DNA from 3 places in the Metabacillus sp. Hm71 genome. Region 2 is predicted to be linked to each of the others. Evidence: riboswitches for the same ligand, from Rfam matches in the RefSeq annotation. Region 2 holds a riboswitch; each other region holds the start of a gene.

Region 1 (6,686 bases), 460 kb from region 2:
ATTTCTCTTATTGGCGCTCATATTGTCCTATCGGCAAATTATTTTTGCCTATCCGCACGGAGGCGGGGCATATGTCGTTTCACGGGAGAATCTTGGAGTGAATCCAGGGCTCGTTGCAGGCGGTTCGTTATTGGTTGACTATATTCTGACTGTGGCAGTTAGTGTGTCGGCAGGAACAGATGCGATTACTTCCGCTTTTCCAGCCTTACATTCATACAATGTCATCATTGCGTGTTTACTTGTTGTGTTTTTAACTATCTTGAATTTAAGAGGGGTTACTGAATCAGCTTCCTTTTTAGCCTATCCAGTTTACTTATTTGTTTTCGCTTTGTTTGTCTTAATTGGAGTAGGCTTATATCAGATTGTGACTGGTCATGTCTCACCAGAGCTTCATGCACCTGTTGGTTCGCCGGTTACTGGTATAACCTTGTTTTTGCTGCTTAGAGCATTTGCGTCAGGTTGTTCTGCTTTAACTGGTGTAGAAGCGATTTCGAATGCGATCCCCAATTTTAAGGACCCAGCTCCGAATAATGCAGCGAAAACACTGACAGCAATGGGGGTATTGCTCGCGATATTATTTTCAGGTATTGTGTATTTAGCCTATTATTATGGCATAACGCCAAAAGCAGAGGAAACGGTTGTTTCACAAATAGCATCAGAAACATTTGGAAGGAATTTCATGTATTTCTTCATTCAAGGAACAACAGCTATGATTCTTATTCTAGCGGCAAATACCGGTTATTCTGCTTTCCCTCTATTGGCTTTTAATCTTGCAAAGGATAAATATTTGGCAAGAATGTTTACCATTAGAGGAGATCGCTTAGGGTATTCTAATGGTATCATATTTCTTGGAGTGGCTTCCATTCTTTTGATTATCGCCTTTAGAGGACATACTGAGCAATTAATTCCGCTCTATGCAGTTGGTGTATTCATACCATTTACCTTATCTCAAACAGGGATGCTGGTTAAATGGATTCGTGAAAAGCCTGATGGCTGGGTGGTAAAGCTGACAATTAACTTTGTCGGGGCATTCATTAGCTTTTTAGTTATGATGACGTTCTTTATCACTAAATTTGGCCAGGTGTGGTCTGTGTTGGTTTTCCTGCCAATTCTTGTGTTCATTTTTCATCGGGTGAAAAAGCACTATGACGCAGTAGGAAACCAATTAAGAATCACAACATGTGAACCAGTTAAACCAATTGAGGGAAATGTGATTATTGTTCCAGTCGCAGGAATTACTCATGTTGTAGAGAATTCATTAAATTATGCGCAATCTTTAAATGCTGACCAAATCATTGCTGTTTATGTTTCGTTTGAACGAAAGGATGAAAAAACCTTTGAACAGAAATGGGAAAAATGGCAGCCGGATATTCGGCTAGTGACATTACACTCATATTACAGAAGCATCATCCAGCCGCTATCAAAATTTATTGATACAGTGGAACATAAAGCAGATGAGTCAAATTATCGGGTTACGGTGTTAATCCCGCAATTTATTCCGAAGAAAAGATGGCACTATATTCTTCATAATCAGTCAAGCTTGTTAATTCGGGCTGTCCTTTTGTATAGGAAAGATGTTGTAGTTACTACAGTTCCTTATCACCTAAAGGAATAGGATTCATTTCTGTTAACTTATTCCATTAACCTTACTTGATTAAAATGTTCAACCTAAAAGGAATAGCGAAAAACCTTCTATCTTAAAGGATATGAAGGTTTTTCATTTTTTAAAATGAGAATCATTCTGAAGAAACAGAATATTAGAGCTTTTTTTCAAATGATTGACCATCGGAAAATGATTTGCTATTCTCGAAATCTAGTAAATTAAATATCGATAAAATCCTCATCGCTATCCCGGTGAGGTAGAGGTTGCGACAATTAAGAGTAGTTCTTACTGAGATCTGGTGGGATCGTTGAAGGAGATACAAAAGGAATTGTTGCCGAAGCAAGTATAGACCACACATCTATTCCTGCTGGGACTGCACTGAAAAAGTGCAGGACTGTCATAGATTGTTTCTATGGAGAGCTATAACGGGATAGGGAGCGGGTTTTTTGTGAAAAACGCGTAGAGTATGAATCTATGCGTTTTTTTTATAAAAAGGTAAGTATAATATTTTAACCTAGTTTTAGTGTCTAGTTCCAGGCGCCATCGGCTCTAGGGTCTAGTCAAATAGGAATTGAAGGTAAAGAACACCTTCTATTCCTATTTGCCTTATGCTTGTCGCCGAATGCTTAGCGCCTTGCGCTTTTCTTATATAATTTATCAATTCGGAGGAATTCTTATGATAGACAAAAAATGGGGGCTTTTAGTTTTGACCTCCTTAGTAGTTGGAAATATGGTAGGCTCGGGCATCTTTATGCTTCCAAGCACACTTGCACAGACAGCAAGTCCTTTAGGGGTAACCTTTGCATGGATCATTACCGGGCTGGGTGTTTTGATGATTGCCCTTGTCTTTGGTAAGTTAGCAATCCGCAGGCCTGATTTAACAGCTGGGCCTCAAAGCTATGCACGTGAATTATTTGCATCAAAGAATAAGGGAAATGTTGCCGGTTTTGGTATGGTTTGGGGATATTGGATCGCAAATTGGATAAGTAACGTTGCGATTATTACAAGCTTTGCAGGCTATCTATCTACTTTCTTTCCTATCATGAGCAACCCATCCATTTTGTTTACAATTGGAAACCAAGATGTTGAATTAGGGAGACTTGTGACATTTATTGTTTGTACCCTGTTACTATGGGGAACACATTTCATTTTGGTAACGAACCTAAATGTTGGAGGAAAAGTAAATGTTGTAGCAACTTCTACAAAAATTATTGGCTTTGTTTTATTTATTGTCGCAGCGCTTTTTGCATTTCAATCCTCAAATTTAGGAGATTTATATTCACCTGTTGTAGATGCTAATGGACAAACACATGGATTATCCAGTCAAATCAATTTAGCGATGATTTCGACCCTATGGGCATTTGTTGGGATTGAGTCTGCTGTGATCTTATCTGGACGGGCAAAATCTCAACGCGATGTCAGCCGCGCAACTATTATTGGCTTGTTTATCGCGTTAACGATCTATATAGGAATTACATTACTGATCATGGGCGTTTTACCGCAGGAGGTATTAAAAGCTTCTGACAAACCATTCGTAGATGCGCTTTCTGTTATGATTGGCGACATGGGTGCAACCGTTATGGCCATCCTTGCGATTGTTTCATTGCTTGGCTCGACAATCGGTTGGATCCTTCTAAGTGCTGAAGTGCCTTATCAAGCGGCAAAAAAAGGAACTTTTCCAAGCTTTTTTGCCAAGGTAAATAAGAAAGGAAGCCCGGTTCGTGCTTTAACCGTTACAAATGCTATGTCGCAAATTTTTATTCTTTCCGTCATTTCAGGTACGATTAGTGAGGCATATACATTTTTGACAACTTCTGCAACACTGGCCTATCTTATTCCTTATTTTGTTTCAGCGTTATTCTTCTTAAAGCTTGTGATAAAAGGAGAAACATATGATCGTATAGCAGGTTCTAGATGGTTCGACGGTTTGATTGCAGTTTTAGCACTTATCTATTCGGTATGGGTTATTAAATCAGGAATCTCAGATTTAACGACATTTTCGTTGGGAATTGGATTATTTCTAGCAGGTATTATTATTTATCCGTTTGTAAATCGTAAAAAAACTAACAGTCAAGTTGGTCATGAAGCCGAATAACCAACGATTTTAGATTAACCAATATCGCGTCTATTATTTTTGCGAAAAAATAAAATTTAATATAATATAAATAGTTGGGATTGATGTAAACTAGATTTAGATAGGAGGAATCAATTTGAAAAGAATTGGGCTAGCTTGGCAAATTCTTATTGGACTCATCCTCGGAATTATTGTAGGAGCCATTTTTTATGGAAATGAACAAGTGGCGTCATACTTACAACCGATTGGTGATATATTCTTAAGATTGATTAAAATGATTGTGGTACCTATTGTTATTTCAAGTATTATCGTTGGTGTTGCAAGTGTAGGTGATACAAAAAAGCTTGGTCGTTTAGGCGGCAAGACCATACTTTATTTTGAAATTATTACGACGATTGCCATCATATTAGGTCTCGCAGTTGCGAACATCTTCCAGCCTGGTGCAGGTGTGGATATGGGAGCCATTGAAAAAACAGATATTAATAGTTATGTTGAAACATCTGAGGATGTAGAAAGTCATGGCATCGCTGAAACATTTGTCCATATTGTACCAAGTAATGTCTTTACATCATTTGTTGAAGGCGATATGCTGGCGATTATCTTTTTCTCTGTCCTATTCGGTTTTGCTCTTACAGCAATTGGAGAAAGGGGGAAACCTGTCCTTGCCTTTTTCCAAGGCACAGCTGACGCCATGTTTTACATGACAAATCAAATTATGAAGTTTGCTCCTTTTGGTGTTTTTGCTTTAATAGGGGTAACAATTTCAAAATTTGGTTTAGAGTCTCTTATACCACTAGGAAAATTAGTGATTACTGTTTATTTAACGATGGCGTTTTTTATCATTGTCGTACTAGGTTTCGTTGCGAAATTAGCAGGAGTTAATATTTTTCACTTTATCCGAATCATAAAGGATGAATTGCTATTAGCTTATTCAACAGCCAGCTCTGAAGCAGTATTGCCAAGAATTATGGAGAAAATGGAGAAATTCGGATGTCCGAAAGCCATTTCCTCATTCGTCATTCCTACAGGTTATTCGTTTAATTTAGACGGTTCGACTTTATATCAAGCATTAGCAGCTGTTTTCATTGCGCAAATGTATGGCATTGATTTATCGCTATCACAACAGATTTCTTTACTGCTTGTGCTAATGGTCACATCTAAAGGTATAGCAGGTGTTCCAGGTGTGTCATTTGTTGTGCTGTTAGCTACCTTAGGTACAGTTGGTATTCCGATTGAAGGTTTAGCTTTCATTGCAGGGATTGACCGTATTTTAGATATGGCCAGAACAGCAGTGAATGTCGTAGGAAACTCACTGGCAGCAGTGGTTATCTCCAAGTGGGAGGGCGAGTTCAAACCTAATACTTCTCCTTCTAGGCAAATTGCATAACGATATAATGATTGGAATAACCTTTATCTCAAGACGTGAGTTCTCCATCATTATGGCGACCCTAGGAATTGCCGGCGGGCTAATGCCTTGGAGTAACAAAGGTCAAATAGTAAAGAACAACAAAGAACCCCTTCTTGATGAAGAGGTTCTTTTGTTTAAATGAGCTTTAATCCACTAACGAGAATAATTGTTGCCATGACCGCTTGTAGTGGTTTAGGTGATACTTTTGCAGCCAGCATGCTTCCTACTATAACTCCAGGGATTGAGCCGATTAGCAAGTTAGCTGTTAGCAAATAGTCAACACTTCCAAATCCGGCATTTAATATTCCAGCCACAGTTACAAGTAAAAAGGCATGTGCAATATCTGTACCAACTAGTTCAGATGTCTTCATTTTGTATAGATAAAGCATAGCAATTGCAAATAAAGATCCAGAGCCAATCGATGTTAAGCCAACGATGAATCCAAAGATGACCCCAATGAAAATCGTTAAGGCTTTTTTGTTTTCTAATGGCAGGCTCTGCCACTTGTTAGGGCGAATTTTCTTATCGAAAAATACTCGAAGCAATATCGATATAGCAACTAAAGTAAGAACGTATCCTAAAGCATGGGTAATGATTTTTTCCTGGTGCTGGTGAAGTGCTGGAAATAAATGAAGAGTTCCGATCGCTAGCACTGCACTAGGAATACTGCCAAAAGCTAAATATTTAACCATTTTAAAATTAATGGTTTTCTGTCTCCAATGCTGAGCAAATCCAAATAATTTTGTAATGGAATTATAAACAAGGTCAGTTCCTACTGCGATCGTAGGATTAATCCCTAAAGCTATTAAAAGAGGAGTTAACAAAGCAGCGCCTCCAACACCTGTTAAACCTACTAATATACCAACTGCTAATCCCATAATCATAATACTAATACTCATTTGGTATCCTCCTGATCAAAATCCGAGTATGTTTATCTGATTTTAACCTATTAGCGTTATTTAGTAAATAAAATTCTTACTATTCAGCTAATTTTTTCTTAACATTAGGGGCAGGAAGCCTCCTCACGTTTTTTTCTATTCCTGCAGGTACTTTTTGTTTCCTTATTCACTTTCGAAGCATCAACAAGCTTAAACACAATTCTTTTAAAAAAGGGAGTTAGTGTAAAACAAGAAAGATAGATTGTCTTATTTTTCTCAATTTGACTTACGGTATCATTACGAACTATTATATTCATTGATTTTATAATCGCTATTACATTTTTAAAAAATGTTCATTTGTGCAAGAATTGTATAATAGGGGTGCAAGTTTGTGAGAAGGAGACTTATCAGTGATTAAACTATTGCGGTAAATGATTGAGCGGGTGGGAATTCTCATTAATGTTGTTGTAGGACTCATGGCAGGAACAAGTGCCTTGCAAACATAAAAAGCACTGTACATCACACAGCATACGTTTTTTTCGACAAGGGCTAAACCCCTATTTGTGCAGGGAAGCAGCCGAAATGATCCTGAACGGCAGCGCAGCGAAAGCGATGCGATTGCCATCAGGAATCAAAAACGTGCACTTGCACATGTAGGAAGAGAAATAAGATAAGATCGCTATATGCTTAGATAGCGATCTTATCATTAAAAACAATGGTTAA
Region 2 (6,686 bases):
TCAATAATGCTCCTACAAATTTTTAAACCTACGCCTTCAAGTTCACCCATTAATCTTTTCCTGATAAAGTTAAACTTTAATCAATTTAAATACGAATGACCATATGAAAAAAATAATGAGCGTAAACAGGCAGACAATATATGTACCCTCTGCCAGCTATTCAGATTAAATGTGACAAATACATTTTACTCCCATAAAGTAAGAGCGTCAAGAAAACGTGTTCATAAATTCTAATTTTTCGACAAATCTTATCGTATTTAATTTTATTTTATCAATATAGTGGTCCTCCAACAACATTCTCTATGTAAATACAAGAAATTATAAAGTTTGGGCTCCCGGTAAGGAGATAACGAAAATTGATTTATCCCTCCCCTTCTAAACTTAATCTATCAAAAATAGATTTTGCCGCTTTTTTATTTGAAACAAACCTATTTTACTTAATATTACATGTTTTTCAGTACAGAACTTGTTATATAATAAGCTTAGAAAGAGGGGAATACCGTGAATAAACAATTAGAACTCGTAAAAATGGAAGAATTAAAAGAAATTCAGGTACCAGCATTTAGTTTGGAATTGTTAAGAGACGTGCTGCTTCCAGATATTCTTGGACAAGATCATCAGCAAATGCTCTATTGGGCTGGAAAAGGAATTGCTCGTAAATATCCCGTACAATCAATCGAAGAGCTCGCAGACTTTTTTGAAGCGGCAGGTTGGGGAAATCTCACTTTACTACATAATAAAAAAAATGAAGTTGAATTTGAGTTAAGTGGAGAGCTCGTTTCAATTAGACTAAATAAAACAGATGATTGTACGTTTCAGCTGGAAGCTGGTTTTATAGCCGAACAGTTGCAATTGATGAACAAATACATCACTGAGACCTATGAACAAATCAAAAAACGTGCGGGCAAAGTTATGTTTATCGCACAATGGGACCAAAAAGATTTGCTTGATGAGGTCACCATCGGAAAACGCAGCAAACGTAAACTTTAAATGCAGTATGATGCTGTCTCAAAATGAGTCATGCCATTTTGAGACAGCCCTAATTTGGTTATACCCTTGCTGTTACTTTTGAAAGGTCAAAGGCGCTGTGAAGAATATCTACCGCTGTTACCATATGCTCACCGGAAATGACTGTAGATACTTTAATCTCAGATGTGCTAACCATTTTCACTTCAATTTCTTGTTCAGCTAGGACAGCGAACATTTCAGCAGCAACTCCAGGATTTGAAACCATTCCTGAACCGACAATGGATACTTTAGCAAGACCTGATTCAGATTCAATTCGTTCATATTTTAACTCAGACTTATGTTGCTCAAGAATAGAAATCGTATCCTCAAGATCGCCTGTTTTAATCGAAAATGAAATCGTTGTTTTATTGTCACTTGTCGTATTCTGAATGATAATATCTACATTCAAACCATGCTTCGCTAATGTTGAAAAAATCGTAGATAGTGTTGTTAATTCATTTGGCAGTCCTAAAACTGACACTCTTGTTACTTGATCCTCAAACGCAATCCCTCTTACAATTAGGTTTTCCTCCATTTTTGCTTCCTCCTCTATGATCGTTCCTCGTTCATTTTCCATGCTTGAACGAACCTCTAATGGAATATTGTAATTTTTCGCAAACTCAACCGCACGCGGATGTAAAACTCCCGCACCTAAATTTGCCAACTCTAGCATTTCATCATATGAGATTGCGTCAAGCTTTCTGGCACCTTTTACATATCGTGGATCTGTTGTATATACACCTGTTACATCCGTGTATATATCGCATTGATCCGCTTTTAAAGCAGCTGCTAGTGCTACTGCTGTTGTATCAGAACCGCCTCTGCCTAAAGTGGTAATTTGCAAAGTATTTGATGCGCCTTGGAAGCCGGCCACTACTACAATTTTCCCTGCAGTCAATTCCTTTTTTATGACATCTGGATTGATATTGGTTATTCTTGCATTTCCATGGCGTTCTTCTGTTTCAATTCCTGCCTGCCATCCTGTAAAAGAAATCGCCTCATATCCTTCTTCCAATAATGCCATTGCTAATAAAGAAATGGTCACTTGTTCACCTGTAGTGAGTAGCATATCCATTTCCCGCTTACTAGGTTTTGCCGAAATTTGGTTTGCCAGATCGACAAGCTGATCTGTAGATTTCCCCATCGCTGAGACGACAACCACTACATCGTTTCCTTTTTCTTTTTCTTGAATGACACGGTTAGCTACATTGAGAATTCTTTCAACAGAGCCAACAGAAGTACCACCAAATTTTTGAACAATAATACCCAAAATTACCTCACCCTTCTGTTTTTTTTCAATGATCGGATTATGTCTGCTAGAAGGTTAGAGCCATAAAATGATTTTTTACAAACAAAAAAGCAATGAGACAAAAACATCCCATTGCTAACTAAACGAAAAAAATTCGTCTTTATACAATGAGATAGCTCTCCAAGAAATCCCTTTCTTGACAATTTTACATCTATTAAATGTAAAACCAGCAAGTAAAGCAAATGGTGCCTTACTCACTTCGGCGAACATCCCCTTTTACCAGCTGTCATTGGAGACCATTCCTCCTCAACCTGGTTACTCTTGAAGTTCGCACCTCTACCATCATTTAACAAACTAACGATCATAGTATGAAATTACTTATTACATTACCAAACTTTTTTTAAAAACGCAAGCATCATTCATTCCCTACTCTTTTAAGGCTTCAATGATTTGCATAGCAATGCTTTCAGGCATACCGGCTTCCCTAAACTCTTCAACGCCAGCTTCCTTCATTTTTTTTAAGGAACCAAAATGCTTTAGCAGTGCTTTCTTTCTTTTTTCCCCTACACCAGGTATATCATCTAAAACGGAATGGAAGGCATTTTTCCCACGTATCTGACGATGAAAGGTGATCGCAAAGCGATGGACTTCATCTTGAATTCTTTGCAGTAGATAAAATTCCTGACTATTTCTTTCAAGTTGAATCATTTCAGGCGGGGAGCCGATGATCAGCTCTGATGTGCGATGCTTATCATCTTTCACTAAACCTGCAATGGGAATATCAATCCCCAGCTCGTTTTCTAATACATCTTGAGCCGCAGCTAAGTGTCCTTTCCCCCCATCAATAATCACTAAATCTGGTAAAGGAAGCTCTTCTTTTAGAACACGGCTATAACGCCGTCTTACAACCTCTCTCATCGATTCATAGTCATCAGGGCCTTTAACACCTTTAATTTTATATTTACGATAATGCTTTTTGGATGGCTTACCATCTTCAAATACAACCATTGCTGAAACAGGGTCTGCTCCTTGTATATTTGAGTTATCAAAGGCTTCTATACGGTGGGGGGTATGAATACCCAGCTTATCCCCAAGATTTTCGACAGCTTTAATCGTTCTCTCCTCATCTCTTTCGATTAGCTGAAACTTTTCTTTTAATGCTATTTTTGCATTCTTATGTGCCAATAAAATTAAATCTTTCTTTTGGCCGCGCTTCGGTTGGAGTGTTTTTACATCCAATAGCTGTTCAACAACATCCACTTCAATACTATCTGGCAGTAAAATTTCCTTTGGCACAAAATGATTGGCCTTTGAATAAAATTGTCCTAAAAAGGTTAAAAACTCCTGTTCTGGGCTGTCATAAATCGGAAACATGGAAACATCACGTTCAATTAGTTTACCTTGACGAATAAAAAAGACTTGCACACACATCCAGCCTTTATCATAAGCATAGCCGAATACATCGCGGTCCACATGGTCATTTAACGTCATTTTTTGCTTTTCCATTGTTGCTTCTATATGCAGGATTTGGTCCCGATATTCTTTTGCTCGCTCAAATTCTAATTCCTCAGAAGCCTTCACCATTTTTTCAGTTAAATCTTCTTTTATTTTTTTATATCCGCCATTTAAAAACTTAGTAATTTCCTCAACCATTTGCCGGTTTGTTTCTTCTGATACATCATTTACACAGGGTGCAAGACATTGTCCCATATGATAATAAAGGCAAACACGATCAGGCAGTGTTGAGCATTTTCTTAACGGGTACAGTCGATCCAGCAATTTTATCGTCTCACGGGCAGATTGTACATTGGGATATGGTCCGAAATACTTCCCTTTATTTCTTTTTACTTTTCTAGTGACAAGTAAACGCGGATGACGTTCATTTGTAATTTGAATAAACGGATATGTTTTATCATCCTTCAACATTACATTATATTTTGGATCATATTTTTTAATGAGATTTAACTCCAGTATCAGGGCTTCTAAGTTAGAGGAAGTGACAATATATTCAAAATCAACAATTTCATTGACTAAACGCAGTGTTTTTCCATCATGGGAACCTGTAAAATAAGAACGAACCCGGTTCTTAAGCACTTTTGCCTTACCGACATAAATAACGGTTCCTTGGCGATCCTTCATGATATAGCAGCCTGGCTGATCAGGAAGAAGTGCAAGCTTTTCCTTTATTTGTTCCTTCACTAGCAAACACTCTCCTAACTATTTTGTTTAAGACTTTTACTTCTCTTAAATAGGCAGTAATCCCCCAGTATAATGATAATTTACCATGGCGGATTACTGCCTATTTGTTGTTACAACTATTTTATCATGTCTCCTCTCATTCGTCCTATGTTAAATAGTCGAATTACGAGTAATGATTTCCTAAGGAATAAAAAAAAGGACTGACAAAAGTCAATCCTCATTTTTATACATGCTTGTTTAAAACTTCAGCTAATGCTTCTTTTGGTTGGTAGCCAACGGCTTTGTCAACTACTTCTCCGTTTTTTAAGACAAGTAAAGTCGGGATGCTCATTACGCCGAATTTACCTGCAGTTTCTTGGTTTTCGTCGACATCAACTTTTACGATTTTCACTTTATCTCCCATATCTGAATCAAGTTCTTCAAGAACCGGAGCAATCATCTTACAAGGTCCGCACCATGGTGCCCAGAAGTCTACTAATACGACCCCTTCGTTTGTTTCACTTGAAAATGTTTGATCTGTTACATTTGTTATTGCCATTGTAATTCCTCCTAATTTGTAGGGTAAAATATGTTTAAAGTATAGCACTCACAATCGAAGTAAGCTAACAATTTGCTTCTCTATTACTTTTCCCAATGTTTCGCTATCGAAACATTGTTTTTATCATACGAAAAGCACGCATTTGCGTGCCTCCCATATTAAGTATGAATTTTAAGTTTTTTAAACTCCTCTGTTAAGAGCGGAACGACTTCAAATAAATCACCGACGATTCCATAATCTGCAACTTTAAAAATATTTGCTTCCGGATCCTTGTTAATCGCTACAATGACTTTGGAATTTGACATACCAGCTAAATGCTGAATCGCTCCTGAGATACCGCAAGCAATATATAAGTCTGGTGTTACGACCTTACCTGTTTGCCCGATTTGCAATGAATAATCACAGTAATCAGCATCACATGCTCCGCGCGAAGCTCCGACAGCACCACCTAACACCTCGGCCAATTCCTTTAATGGCTTAAAGCCATCCTCACTTTTGACCCCGCGTCCGCCAGCAATTACTACCTTTGCTTCTGATAAATCGACCCCTTCAGAAGCTTTTCGTACAACCTCTTTTACAATGGTTCGTAAATCTTTAATATCTACTGATAGGGAGCTGGATGTTCCGTTTCTCGTTTCATCTTTTGGAAGTGGAGCAATATTATTTGGACGAATTGTAGCAAATATGATGCCATCTGTGACAATTTTCTTTTCAAATGCTTTTCCTGAATAAATAGGTCGTGTAAATACGACATTTCCTCCTGCCACTTCGATAGCTGTTGCATCAGAAACCAAACCTGTGTTTAATTTTGCTGCAATTTTTGGTGATAAATCCTTCCCTAACGCAGTATGGCCGAATACAATGCCTTCTGGATGTTCATTTTGAATGACAGCTAAAAGAGCTTGGGCATATCCATCAGGTGTATACGTTCGAAGTTTATCATTTTCAACCGTTACTACCCGGTCTGCACCATATTGAATGAGTTCTGTTGATAAAGATGCAACATTTTCCCCCATTAATACGGCAACCACTTCTCCCCCTTCAGAAATGGTTTTCCCTGCTGCAATCGCCTCAAAAGATACATTACGCAATGCTTGATCGCGAACTTCACTTAATACAAGAACTTTTCTACCCATTTATTTTTCCCCCTGTTCTGATCATTTGATCCGATTCATTCTCCCTGTTAAATTACCTTTGCTTCGTTGCGAAGAAGTGATACCAGTTCTTTTACTTGATCTTCTAACTCTCCTTGTAAAACCTTCCCTGCTTCTTTTTTTGGAGGTAAGAAAATTTCAATTGTTTTTGTTTTTGCTTCAATATCATCTTCATCCAGATCAAGATCATCTAATTCAAGCTCATCAAGCGGTTTTTTCTTTGCCTTCATAATACCAGGCAACGATGGGTATCGCGGCTCATTTAGTCCCTGTTGTGCTGTTACTAATAATGGCAAAGTTGTTTCGATAACTTCAGAATCCCCTTCAACATCACGAACAATCGTCACGTCTTCCCCATCAATATCAAGCTTTGTAATTGTTGTTACATATGGGATGTTTAATAATTCGGCTAATCGTGGACCAACCTGTCCCGATCCGCCATCAATAGCTACATTCCCTCCGAGAATAAGATCAAAATCTTGCTCTTTAAGATACTCTGCTAAAATTTTTGAAGTTGTAAATTGATCACCGGCTTCTA
Region 3 (6,686 bases), 1.2 Mb from region 2:
GCTGCCATTTGATGTTGCTAAATCTGTTGCTATTGCATGATCGGTTAAATTCCCATCAAACTTCATGTCGACAACTAATTCTTTCCACATGGTTTCATGGTCAATTGGTGTTAATTCGGGTGGAGTTCCCCCTGTTTGAAATACCTTATGAAGTGTTGATGATTTATTGCCATAGCTATCAACGGCAGTCACTTCAACTTTATAGCTGGTTTGGCCGTCTAGACCTTCTAAAGGGATGTTCATTTTATCTGGAATTGGTGAAAACATGTAATCAGAAAATACCTTTACGTTTTTTACAACAAATCCGTTTTTTTCTTTGGTCACTTTTACTTCATAATGATGGACCATTTGATCATCCTTAGCTTGTACAAAAATTAAATTAGGCACAGCATCTAGATTTTCAACTTTGAGTTCACTGTCGCGATTGAATTGAGGTGCGACTTTATTTCGATTTTCAGGTGTATACTTGAAATTTCTTTTTATTTCTTCATTCGTTTTTCCCTTCAACTCGATAACCCATTTTTCCCCGGCAGTTGCCCCAGCACTTTTGAATGGTGGTTGAGGAGAAGCTGACCATTTACCGCCTGCATAAATATCACCATAATCTGCATTCAACGAGACCCTATCTACCTCTACTCGATCCTTATAAACCTCAATAAACAGGGCTTGTGATACAGGGAATTCAAATCTGCCAGCTAAACCTGTTTCAGTGACAGATTGGTATCCGTGATCAGACTCTATGTAAGACATAGACCCAAGATTAAGAGAAGTAAAGTCTTTTTGATAGATCGAACGGTCATCGTTAAGATTAAGATGTGAATGACCTGAAAGAGTGATGACTTGCGGATAATCCTTTAAGTCAATGTTAAGATTTGGATTTGAAGCCTGTTGTCCATCCATCACTGTATTAGATATCGGTTGATGCACGTTTACAAATATAGGTTTATGTCTGTTTTTAGGATCAGATGTAATTTCAGCTAACCTGTTTTTTAACCAATTTCTTTGTTCAAGATCTGAATTGTAATTATTGCCATTTAAAAAGAAGAAAGGGTACCCGCCAATTTGAGTTTCATAGTATCCATTCTTTTGACTTGTAAACCATTCAGCCGGGTAGTGCTCTTGTATTTTCGCAACACTTGCATCATGGTTTCCGATAGCCAATTGTACTTTTGTATCCGTCATCTTTTTTCTTTTTAGGTTATCTAGAAATATTTCTTTTACCATTTTATGATCATTCGGTTTATCAAAACCATTGTCATTTATCATATCTCCGACTGACAAGATGGCATCCGGTTGCGGGAAGATTGACGCAATTGTATCAAAAAAACTTGCATATCTTGCATCAGCTGTTTCATGTGCACCAACATGCACATCGGACATGGCGACAAATTGAAGCAATGGTTTTTCTTTGGTCTTTATGATGTATGAAAAGGTTGCAGGTTTACTAGATGCACCTTTTTTTATAGCAATAACACTTAGATTTGTTGTTTCATTAATAATTATAGGCTTATTCTTTTTATATTTTTTGCTATTTTTATTTGGTAAAGTTCCGTCAAGAGTATAGTAGATATCAGCATTTTTCGTTTCCGTACTGAGTGATACGACCTTTGTATGATCATAGCGGCCACTAGGCTCTGAAGCTTTAGGTGTTTCTACAATCTCAACCTTCTCGTTAGCATAAGTAATATTTGAGGTTAGTAAAGCTGAAAAGACGACAGCAATTGCAATAAGTATGGGTAAGAAGTTCCTTGTTAATATCAAAATGATTCCTCCTATAAAATAGTTTTCCAATAAGAACTTACAACTTGCAAATTTCTATATGCACAACCGCCTTTTTCCTTACCAATTTAGCTTGTGAATACCAGCTATAATAACAAAATGATCATTACTATTTACTCCCACCTCCTAAAAGTCACAAAAAAGCACACGAAATAATATTGTTTTAATTATTTTTGTGTGCTTTTAATTGTATTTTAAGAATCAAATATTAATTGAAAATCCATTTTTTATTAATATTTTGTAAAAAAAGCAAAAGATGGTATGAAGTGATTCTTTCTTTATTTAGGAAACAATCCTTCTTGCAAAAGAAATAGCGCTGATATACAAGGCAAAACATCCTGCCGTTGTCAGAGGTTATAACGAAAATATTCTTTTAAGAGGTTGTTTGGAAAAGGAATGAGTGAAGGGTTTTAAAAACTTAACATAGGGAGGAATCCATACTCAAAACGATTGAAATGAAAGTTTGGAAGAACCAGCTGATTAGGGATTGCCGAATCATGTAATGACCTATTAAAAAAGATCAATATTTTTTGTCGAACAAAAAATATTGATCTTTTTTTGCTAGTACTTAATAATAATGATTAAGAACTTAGTCCTTAAAGAAGGTTAGGAGAATCTATCTATGCGTACATATGAAAGTCTTGATGAAGAATGGGTAGAATTAATTTTACAAGCATTAGAAATTGGCATAACTGCTGATCAAATTCAAAATTTCTTTCACAATCCTCAGAGACTTACATAAGTCTTTTTTTCTCATCAAATAAACAGGTCCAATATTTGTGATTATTTAGCTAATCCTGATCTTAATCCAGACACTCCAAATTCTAAATACCCCTTTAAACAAGTCAGCATAAATACCCAGCCTTCTTTATTATCTAGCATCTTTTGCAGTAACTCTGGGTCATTTTCATTAAACCCTTCTTCTGTAATTTCAATTATGGTTCTTGAATGATCGATCTCATTCAGTAATATTGTAACAACATGTTCCTCCTCAGCCTGTCCCCACTTGAACACGATTTGTTTATTTTCCTCAACCGCAACAATGTCTATTTGTGCTTCTGCTTGATAAATATCATAGACCAAAGTAATGGTTTTACCTGGCTCCCATCTTTCAGAGCTTGCTGAGAACCAAAAGTTACCAATTTTTGAAGGGTCGACGAAGGCTTCAAATACTTCATTAGCAGGTTTGTTAATAGTAAAGGTTGTGATATTGTTCATATGTTCATCCGCTCTCTTTCTATGTAATAAAAACATCAAAGTGGTTACCCTAATTTGAATGGTTTATACCTTTATGTCAAAAATATAATCTCTTAAAATTTCTCGATGCTCTCTTCTTTCCGCTTGGAAATTTCTTTACGTACGATTGGCGCAACTTTTTTTCCTAATAGCTCGATTGCTCTCATCACTTCATTATGCGGCATCGAGCCAACGGGTACATGCAGCATAATGCGTGTGATCCCTACGTTTTTGCGAAGGTGAATGATTTTAGCGGCAACGGCAACCGTCTTTGGGTCGCCTACATACAACGCTCCATCAAAGCTACGAGCGGCCTCAAAGCTTGAGCGGTCATATTGCCCCCACCCGCGCTCTTTTCCTAATATGTTCATGACCTGCTGGGTCGACGGGAAAAACTTGTCGGCAGCTGTTTCAGTGTCCTCGGCCATGAAGCCATGTGAATGAGATGCTACTGGGAGCTTTGATGGCTCATGCCCAGCGTGTTTAGCGGCCTTTTTATAAAGCTGGACGAGCGGCGCAAACTGTGCCGGTCAGATAATGGCAAGAACTAACGGCAATCCTAAGAGACCTGTACGGATAATTGATTCCGTATTACCGCCGCTGCCGATCCATACGGGAAGAGGATGTTGAACAGGCCGCGGGTACACGCCTAAATTTTAAATGGCCGGGCGATGCCCGCCTTTCCAGGTCACTTTTTCAGATTCACGAATTTTTAATAATAACTCGAGCAAGTACCTATTCCTATCTCCACTAATAGCCCCCTTTATATGTATTTGTTTTATTCATTGCTTAATAGACTTTATCACCATCTTACCTGATTCATCCTGACAAAACAAAGGTTTAACTCCTTGGAAATATGCACACTACGGAGCCCTTATGATCTCTTCCTTTCGTTTAACTCTTTACTATTCTTTTACAATTATTATGGACTTCTTAACAGAAAATCCTTGTAAGAGAAGGAAGTTCATGATATATTACCAATAATTAAATTTTTCTTATTTCAATACTTTTTGAAGTGAGGATAGAGGTGCAAAGTTCATGAGTACACATTCTGAGGAGAATGAGATCCTGTGATGATTGTGGAAAGGGGAATTTGCCGAAGCAGAAAGAATCTCATGTTCTTGAAGCTGGTTCTGTTATTGAATAAATACAGAACTGTCATATAGGTCACTATATGGAGGGCTATCTTACGCACGGAAACGATATTTCTTGATATTGTCTCTACTGCAGCAGCGATTCCCCTCGTTGCTGCTTTTTTGCGTTTCTTTTTGAATGGCTCTAAACACCTATCCTTATAAAAATACGATAAAGGGTGTGAAGCTATGAATTTCGGGCAAGTACTAACAGCAATGGTTACCCCGTTTGATCAAAATGGCGAGGTAGATTTTAACGCAACAGAACAATTAGTTAATTATTTAATTGAAAATGGAACTGATGGACTTGTGATAACAGGTACAACTGGTGAGTCACCTACGTTAACAACCGAGGAAAAAGTCGAGTTTTTCAAGTTTGTTGTAAAGGTCGTAAATAAAAAAGTGCCGGTAATCGCAGGAACTGGATCTAATAATACGAAGGCATCGATCAGCTTAACGAGACTTGCGGAGGAAGCAGGAGTCGATGGGATTATGCTTGTGACTCCTTATTATAACAAGCCATCACAGGAAGGATTGTACCAACATTTCAAAGCAATTGCTGAAGCAACATCCTTGCCGGTCATGCTTTATAATATTCCTGGACGAAGTGTAGTGAATCTGTCTGTTGATACCATTGTTCTTCTTTCTAACATTGATAATATTGTCTCAATAAAGGAAGCGAGCGGTGATTTAGATGCGATGGCAGAGATCATTAGCAAAACTCCTGAAAATTTTACGCTGTATAGTGGAGATGACGGCTTAACGCTTCCTGTTTTATCCATCGGCGGAACTGGTATTGTCTCGGTTGCTTCCCACATCATCGGCAATGAGATGCAGGAAATGATCAATCATTTTAAAAATGGTGATGTTCAGCAAGCGGCATCCTTGCATCGCAAGCTGCTCCCGGTTATGAACGCATTATTTGCAGCGCCAAACCCAACGCCGGTCAAAGAGGCATTAAATATGATTGGTGTCAATGTTGGCGGGGTTCGCTTACCCATGATTCCTTTGAACAATGGTGAAAAAGCAGTGCTGATAGAGACATTAGAAGCTAGTAAATTGGTGACGATTGTAAAGTAGGATGTAGAGGGTGAAATAATTCACCCTCTATTAGTTAATTTGTTGAATTCTCCCCTCGATTTGTGCAACAAACGGATGTTTCATTGATTTGATATAATCAACAAGTGCATCTACATCAACTGCTCCAGTTTTTCGATTTTTCCCTTTACGGAAGCCTGTAAAGTTGTCCCCTCCTCCAGCTAAGAAAGCATTGGCAACAACTGTGTAGCTTTTGTTGGGATCCATATCTGATCTATCAGGCAGCTGCATGGAAATGATTTTAGCTCCTGCAGGCTGGTTCGCATCCCAAGTATACGTGAACCCAGAGATTTGGAGCATTTTCGTCCTGCTTGCTTGCCATTGTTGATTCAATATCTTTTGAATTTGTTGCCCTGTTAAACTCATTTTAATTAAATTGTTTTTAAAGGGTTGGACAACATATAATTGCCCCCATGTCACTTCTCCAGCATCCAAGTCTGCCCTGATTCCTCCTGGGTTCATTAATGCAATATCCGCCTTCATTGCCTCGCGCTGGGCATCTGCAATGAAATTGCCCAATGCAGATTCGCCGTTTTCATTTTGCGCAGCTGTGATCGAAGTTTCAGCTGTCCCGATGACACGACTTACAATCGGTTCTATTTTCTCTTCATATTTCTCAATCATCTGCTTTGTCTCAGGGTGTGGCGAGATCCCTTCTTGGTAAACCGTAACAATTTCAGATCGCTTCCCAACAATGTCACCTGTTTGCGGATCTATTTCAATATCAACATCAGAAAAAGCTGTACCATATGAATAAGATTGAACCAATAGTTTTCCATCAACAAAAGCATTTAAATAGGCATGATTATGACCGCCAAAAATAATATCGACTTCATCATCAACCGTTTTTGCTATATTAACGATTTCTCCTGTTGCTTGCTCGCCATTATCCTTTGATGTTCCAGGGTTATGTGCAAGGACGATAATTGCTTTAACACCTTGTTCTTTTAACTCTGCAGCAGCCTTGTTTATGGATTCTGCTTCATCAAGAAATGTAATTCCTTCCACACCGCTTGGTACAACTAAGCTTGGCGTGTCTGTTGTTACAACTCCGATAAATCCAAGCTTCATCCCATTGTTTTTTAAAATTTTATATGGAGGGAGAATGGTTTTACCTGTTTTTTTATCAATCACATTTGCCGCTACCCACGGAAATTGAGAACCAGCAAAATCCCCTGTTGCTTCATGTTTTCTTCCATTAATCAGCCGCAGCAGCTCTGTTATTCCTTTATCAAATTCATGATTTCCAACTGTTCCAATTGTAATGTTTATTGTATTTAAAAATTCAATTGTTGGCTCATCCTGCAGTAATAAGGAAATCGGCGGACTGGCTCCAATCATATCACCAACATGTACGAATAATGTGTTTTTATTTTCGTGAGCACGCTGCAATAAATAGGCTGCAAGATAATCCGCACGTCCTGCAGGCTTGCCATTGAC

Evidence for each region. Region 2 has a riboswitch for lysine ahead of ACSVDH_RS20860 (aspartate kinase). Riboswitches for the same ligand answer to the same signal wherever they lie in the genome.
Region 1: another riboswitch for lysine. It lies ahead of ACSVDH_RS23000 (amino acid permease); the one in region 2 lies ahead of ACSVDH_RS20860 (aspartate kinase).
Region 3: another riboswitch for lysine. It lies ahead of dapA (4-hydroxy-tetrahydrodipicolinate synthase); the one in region 2 lies ahead of ACSVDH_RS20860 (aspartate kinase).

The regions. Positions count from the first base shown of each region.
Region 1 is NZ_CM200278.1:4,661,204-4,667,889, reverse strand. It holds gene kimA (potassium transporter KimA) at 1-1,615, shown strand, start outside; lysine riboswitch at 1,853-2,034, shown strand; gene ACSVDH_RS23000 (amino acid permease) at 2,280-3,698, shown strand; gene ACSVDH_RS22995 (cation:dicarboxylate symporter family transporter) at 3,814-5,064, shown strand; gene ACSVDH_RS22990 (sulfite exporter TauE/SafE family protein) at 5,220-5,984, opposite strand.
Region 2 is NZ_CM200278.1:4,203,702-4,210,387, forward strand. It holds gene ACSVDH_RS20855 (YslB family protein) at 529-990, shown strand; gene ACSVDH_RS20860 (aspartate kinase) at 1,049-2,278, opposite strand; lysine riboswitch at 2,423-2,604, opposite strand; gene uvrC (excinuclease ABC subunit UvrC) at 2,684-4,456, opposite strand; gene trxA (thioredoxin) at 4,680-4,994, opposite strand; gene ACSVDH_RS20875 (electron transfer flavoprotein subunit alpha/FixB family protein) at 5,153-6,130, opposite strand; gene ACSVDH_RS20880 (electron transfer flavoprotein subunit beta/FixA family protein) at 6,178-6,686, opposite strand, start outside.
Region 3 is NZ_CM200278.1:2,975,003-2,981,688, forward strand. It holds gene ACSVDH_RS14440 (chitobiase/beta-hexosaminidase C-terminal domain-containing protein) at 1-1,761, opposite strand, end outside; gene ACSVDH_RS14445 (anti-repressor SinI family protein) at 2,402-2,521, shown strand; gene ACSVDH_RS14450 (SRPBCC family protein) at 2,563-2,997, opposite strand; partial or broken gene ACSVDH_RS14455 (LLM class flavin-dependent oxidoreductase) at 3,090-3,743, opposite strand; lysine riboswitch at 4,030-4,208, shown strand; gene dapA (4-hydroxy-tetrahydrodipicolinate synthase) at 4,338-5,228, shown strand; gene ACSVDH_RS14465 (bifunctional metallophosphatase/5'-nucleotidase) at 5,259-6,686, opposite strand, start outside.